Pelodictyon luteolum DSM 273: one gene and its partner. The protein of the gene in region 1 binds, or shares a complex with, the protein of each later gene. Links are inferred from orthologs where the notes say so. Each region holds a gene or a part of one and is shown on either strand. Other genes may lie near its edges.

Evidence for each region. The genes of interacting proteins can lie anywhere in the genome.
Region 2: the proteins of mrdA (region 1) and rodA are in contact, whole or in part, in a crystal structure (PDB 6PL5), measured with the Thermus thermophilus proteins. The link is inferred for Pelodictyon luteolum DSM 273 from one-to-one orthologs. Residues at the interface, in WP_223903432.1 of Thermus thermophilus: Arg4, Ile5, His6, Leu8, Ala9, Phe12, Ala15, Leu16, Leu19, Gly20, Arg22, Ala23, Trp24, Leu26, Gln27, Val28, Tyr31, Tyr34, Leu36, Leu43, Thr45, Asp47, Lys156, Gln157, Gly158, Ser160, Val184, Leu201, Glu202; in WP_223903423.1 of Thermus thermophilus: Phe161, Val165, Phe168, Val169, Leu172, Pro198, Tyr199, Glu202, Tyr211, Arg212, Asp213, Gln220, Val221, Gln223, Ser224, Ile226, Ala227, Ile228, Gly229, Ser230, Gly266, Phe267, Val270, Leu274, Tyr277, Gly278, Leu281, Phe285, Leu289, Arg297.

Annotation. Positions count from the first base shown.
Region 1 is NC_007512.1:666,939-669,916, reverse strand. Bases 1-2,905 are described here. They hold mrdA (penicillin-binding protein 2), read left to right. Parts: upstream 1-453; coding sequence 454-2,358; downstream 2,359-2,905. Other genes in these bases: PLUT_RS02970 (FAD-binding oxidoreductase), read left to right, coding at 2,348-2,905; PLUT_RS02980 (hypothetical protein), read left to right, coding at 1-450. Outside these bases: more of PLUT_RS02970, read left to right, coding at 2,906-2,978. UniProt on the Escherichia coli protein: Catalyzes cross-linking of the peptidoglycan cell wall. Responsible for the determination of the rod shape of the cell. Is probably required for lateral peptidoglycan synthesis and maintenance of the correct diameter during lateral and centripetal growth.
Region 2 is NC_007512.1:1,936,345-1,939,261, reverse strand. What follows is about bases 74-2,917. They hold rodA (rod shape-determining protein RodA), read left to right. Parts: upstream 74-805; coding sequence 806-2,029; downstream 2,030-2,917. Other genes in these bases: PLUT_RS08925 (MiaB/RimO family radical SAM methylthiotransferase), read left to right, coding at 2,795-2,917; PLUT_RS08930 (hypothetical protein), read right to left, coding at 2,081-2,527; era (GTPase Era), read right to left, coding at 74-708. Outside these bases: more of era, read right to left, coding at 1-73. UniProt on the Escherichia coli protein: Peptidoglycan polymerase that is essential for cell wall elongation. Also required for the maintenance of the rod cell shape. Functions probably in conjunction with the penicillin-binding protein 2 (mrdA).

The DNA of each region.
Region 1 (2,978 bases):
GTCTGCATCCTGCAGGTACTCGGGTTTTCACGCCTGACCCTGCTGCATACCGCCCCGGATGCCATCGCCCTCTTTCTCGGGTTCAGTGCCGTCACCCTCGGCCGAAACGCCGGCACCGGATTCGGTTTTCTCGGCGGCATGCTCTGCGGCCTCATGACGGGAGACATGGGGCTCCATATGCTGGCGGGAACCACGGGCGGCTTTATGGCCGGCTCATTCCACATCCCACGCGACAGCCATGCCACCCCCAGCCAGAAAATGCGGCGCATATACGGGGCAACGGCCGCTGCTGCATTCGTTTCGCATACCGTCCTGGCCATCGGCCTCAACCCGCTCGGACTCTCTCCCCTGTACCGCATCGTCGTGCTCGGGTTTCTGGCAACACTCTTCACCCTCGTGCTTGCATTTGCGGCAAACCTGCTCATCCTGAAAAATACAATTTCAGACTGATCGATGGACAGACTGCAGCACAGCACCAGGATCGTCTCGATCCTCATTGTGACCATCTTCGCCGTCCTTCTCGGCCGGCTTTTCTGGATCCAGGTGCTCGACTTCCAGAAACTCGGTTCGATATCCTCGTCGAACAGCATCCGCAGGGTCTGGATCCAGCCCCCCCGGGGCCGCATCATCGACCGCAACGACATCATCATGGTCGACAACAGACCGCTTTACTCCGTTAAAGTCATCCCGGCAGAGTTCAACGATTCCGGAACGGAGGCCCTTGCATGGCTGATCCGAAGGCCTATGGAGGAAGTCGCGGAGAAAATCGAGAGGGGGCGGAACTTCAACCGGTTCTCGGCCGTCACACTCCGTCGCGACCTTGAGAGCCAGGACGTTGAACGGCTCGGCGAAAACCTCTGGGAACTGCCCGGAGTCCTCATCGAAGCGGAGAACAAACGCAAATACGCCGACTCCCGTTACGGAGCGCACCTCTTCGGCTACCTCCGCCAGATCGCGCGCAAGGATGTCGCCGAGCTGGTGCTGCAAGGATATGCCCAGGATGACAAAATCGGCTTCAGCGGGCTTGAAAAGCAGTACGAAGACCGACTGAAAGGTACGAAAGGCGCCCGTTTTGAAATGGTCACCCCGCTCGGGCGCTACGCCGGCAAGTACGACGACGGCCGGAGCGACATTCCCGCCGTCAGAGGAGACGACCTCTACCTCACCATCGACTCAGGGCTCCAGCAGCTCGCAGGGGAGCTCCTTGAAGCCACCGGCAAATCAGGGGCAATCATCGCCATCGATCCGTCCACCGGAGGGATCCTGGCGCTTGAGAGCGCCCCCGGGTACGACCTGGAAACCTTTAACGGCGCAACCGATCCCGACGGCTGGCGCGCAATCATCAGTGACCCCCGCAAACCGCTCTTCAACAGGACCGTGCAGGCCGTCTACCCCCCCGGCTCGATCTACAAGATGGTGCTCGCAATGGCCGCCCTCGAGGGAAACAGGATCGATCCCGAGCAAAAAGTACTCGACAACGGCGTCTTCACCTACGGCCGGCGGCGGTTCCTCAGCCATGGCGGCAGGGGGCACGGCTGGGTAAACATGCGGCGCGCAATCACCGTATCCTCGAACCTCTATTTCTACAGACTCATCTTCGATGTCGGATTTGCCGAATGGACCCGGTACGGGGCCATGTTCGGGTTCGGGACTGAGACCGGCATCGACCTGCCCGGCGAGCGCAGCGGGCTGTTGCCATCGACTGCATACTATGACCGCCGCTACGGAAAAGGGCGCTGGACCAAGGGGTACCTGGTCAGCCTCGCCATCGGGCAGGGAGAGCTCGGCGCCACACCCGTCCAGCTGGCGGCCTACGCTGCAGCCATCGCCAACGGCGGCACCCTCCACCAGCCCCATATCGCAAGCGGCTACCGCGATACCGAAACCGGCAGGTTCGTCCCCTTGCCGAGCCTAAGCCGACCTGTCCCGGTATCGGAGGCGAGCTTCAGGCTCATCCGTGAAAGCATGGAGGAGGTCGTCAGGGAAGGTACCGGCCAGCTCGCCGCAGTGCCCGGAGTGAGGGTTGCGGGAAAGACCGGCACGGCACAGAACCCGGGAGGAAAGGACCACGCCTGGTTCATTGCCTTCGCCCCGGTCGACAACCCCAAAATCGCCATCGCCGTCCTGGCGGAGAACGCAGGATTCGGAGGCACCATCTCGGCGCCGATCGCAGGAAAGCTCATCCAGCACTACCTGCATCCCGTGCTGCCCAGCCCCCCCGCAGCCGACTCCCTCACAGTATCCGGCCCTACGCCGGAAACATCCCCCGACTCGCTCGGGGAGTCCCTTCCTGTCATTGAAACCGCACCGCCCCCTCCGGAAGCGGCAACGGCTGAACCTGCACCCCATGATCCATAAACAGGACCCTGCATCCATACAGAGCTATCTGGAAGACACCAGCAACCTGAAAACAGGCCATACCGAAGGGGTCTACATACCGGAAACCCCGGAGGAGATTTCAGCGCTGCTGCGTGAGGCCGCCGCTCTCGGCCGGCGCTATACCATATCGGGCAACGGAACCGGCACGACAGGAGGCAGGATTCCGCTCGGCGGACACGTCATATCCATGGAAAAGCTCAACGCCATCGGCGAGCCGCGGCAGACAGAGCCCGGCAAAGCGATCATGAGGGTTCAGGCTGGTGCCATGCTCGCCGATGTGCAGAAAAAAGCCGAAGCCGCAGGATGGTTCTATCCGCCGGACCCCACTGAAAAGCTCTGCTTCATCGGCAGCACCATCGCCAACAACTCCTCCGGGGCAAGAAGTTTCAAATACGGAGCCACGCGCCGCCACATAGAGCGCATCACCATTCTCCTGCCTGAAGGCGACATGCTCAGCCTCCAAAGGGGAGAGCATCGTGCCGATGCCCAAGGCATCTTCCGCCTTGAGCTCCCCTCCGGAGAACACCGGGAGTTCCACCGCCCACGGTACCGCATGCCCGGAACGACGAAACACAATGCAGGATACTATACCGCTGAGA
Region 2 (2,917 bases), 1.3 Mb from region 1 along the record:
CTTGCGGGAGGGGTCATTCTCATGCTGTTCACGGAACTCGTCGACGACGACCTCGGCCGAGTAGGGGACCTCGCGGCCGTACAGCAGGAAGATCTTCTCGCGGATGATTTCGCTCACGAAGAACCTCTCGGGTGCAGTGCTCAGCGCATCTTCGGGGTAGAGCGGCTGGTTCATCGGCAGGAACGGCCGGAGAGCCTCGAGGAGCTCCGGGAGGTTCACCCCCTTCAGGGCCGAGATGCTCAACACTGCTGCGGGGTTCCATGCCTCCCTGATGAAGGCTTCGGCTTCGCTTTGTTCTTTAAGGGTGACGAGGTCACTCTTGTTGAAGACGGCAACGATGGGCTTGCCGGATGTTTTCAGCCAGTCGTTCTGGAGTGTCGCGGCAAAATCGCGGTCGAAGGGCCCCTCTTTTTTTCTGAAGGGGAGCATGGCGATGATGACATCGGCGTCACGAAGGGTGTCGCGGGTTGCCAGAAGCATCGCTTCATGCAGCTTCTGCATGGGTTCCATGATGCCGGGAGTGTCGAGGAAGACAACCTGCATCTGCTTATCGTGGTAGATGCCGGTTATGCGTTTGCGCGTGGTCTGCGGCTTCGGGGTGACAATCGAGAGCTTGCAGTCGAGCAGTGCGTTCATAAGGGTGGACTTGCCGGCATTCGGGGGTCCGATGATGCTGGCGAAACCGCATGAGAATGAAGATGATGGCATGAAGGATAGCCTTGTTATTTTTGGCGGGTGCTGTGAATGTTTACTATACTAAATTACCCGGTTACGGAGACAATGAAAAATTGAAAGACGACGCGTGATGACCAAACAGCATGGAGTTGATTACTGGCTTCTCGGGCCGCTCGCAGGACTTGTCGTGTTCGGGCTCATGGCGGTCTACAGCGCGACGAACGGTTCGGGCGACATGGCGCTTTTCTACCGTCAGCTGACCTGGGCGCTCGTCGGGGTGCTTGCCATGGTGTTCGTCTACTATAACGACGTACGCGTCATCAAGGACGGGTCCTACATCTTCTACATCCTCGGCATGCTGATGCTCGTGGCCGTATTGATATTCGGCAGAAAGATCGCCGGCCAGACCAGCTGGGTGCGGATCGGCTTCTTCAGTTTCCAGCCATCCGAGATTGCCAAGATGGTCACCATCCTCGCCCTGGCACGGTTCCTGTCGGACGACGAGACCGACATCCACTCCCTTCCGCACCTCCTGACAGCCCTTGCCATCCCGCTTTTTCCCGCGTTGCTCATCATGCTGCAGCCGGATATGGGCACCACACTGACCGCCCTCTCCTTCATCGCGCCGATGATCATCATGGCGGGCTTCGATATCTACATCCTGATGATCCTCGTCATACCACTGATTCTCCTCTTGACCGGGTTTTTCAGTGTATGGTTTGTCGTGGGGCTCAGCGTGCTGCTGCTTACGGTGATGATCGCACAGAAGCAGGGCTTCAGGCTGCACCAGCTCGGTGTGGTGGGTTCGGGCCTCGCTGCAGGGTTGTTCATGCACCGGTTCGCCGGCGAGATCCTCAAGCCGCACCAGATGAAGCGGATCCAGACCTTCCTCGACCCGATGTCGGATCCGCAGGGGGCTGGCTACAATGCGCTGCAGGCAAAGATCGCCATCAGTTCGGGAGGGTTGTTCGGCAAGGGGTTTCTCGAAGGGACCCAGACCCAGCTGCGCTTCATTCCGGCGCAATGGACTGATTTCATTTTCTGCGTCATTGCCGAGGAGTTCGGCTTCATCGGTTCGGCGATACTGATCCTTCTTTTTGCCGCCCTCACGCTTCGCCTCATCTGGGCAATCTTTTCAATCAAAAACCGGTTCGTGGAATTGACGCTTGCCGGTTTTGTCTCATTGCTTTTGATTCATGTCATCATCAACATCGGCATGACACTAGGTCTTATTCCGGTCATCGGCGTGCCGCTTCCATTTATTTCCTATGGTGGGTCGTCGCTTGTGGGAAATATGATCATGGTGGGCCTGGCGCTCAACTTTTTCCATAATAAGCGCAACCTCGGCTACTGACCGGAAAAAGCGCACCGTAGCGCGCTTTTTCCGGTATGGAACCGTTTGTTCTTACCTGATTTTGTAGAGGAACCGCTTTCCTTCCTTTCCGGTAGGAATACGTTCGATGTCGTTGTCATGCACGCCGTATTTGTTGAACCAGACGCTGAAGGCGCCACCTGTGGTTCCGAGTGCATCGCCGATTTCTTTCGGCTTGAAGGCTTTGGCGGGATGTGCGCGCAGCAGGTCCTTTACGGCGGTGCCGAGCTGTCCGCGTGAAATCCTCGGGGTACTGGCTTTCACGGGAGCGCCGCTTTCCAGGCGCGAAAGGTTGGTTTCAAGGCTGCGGATGATACCGGCCAGCTCGTTTTCGAGCGGGCGGATTGTTGCATTGAACTCATCACGCATCTGTGCTATTTTAGCCTGCAGATTCTTTTTCTCTTCAACCAGCGACTGGAAATGATCGATTTTCTGAATGAAGCGATCATACTTGTCCGGTGATGTGATATCCTGTGCCATAGTGTGTTATGCTTTTTGTTCTTGGAATATGTTATTCGTTGCAGACGAAATATATAAGAATGTAAATCTGTCTCCAAGCCAATATTCTTTTCTGGCTATACAGCGATTGTGTTAATGGTGTATCCAGGCGATGGGGCCTGAGGGTTTGTATCATGTTTCTTTAGCGTTGTTGTTCTGTTGGTAAACGGCTTCTGAATCGTTATCAAATTGTTATCGATTTGTTTTCGAATCGATACGTCATGGACTTCGTAAATGTTGTAACACATCATGTGCAATAAAAAAGTTGCTGCCGTGACGCTTGGCTGCAAGCTGAACTATGCAGAATCGTCCTCCATTCTCCAGGGTCTCGTTGAGGGGGGCTGGGTGGCGTGCGGTCCCGAAGAGGGTGCA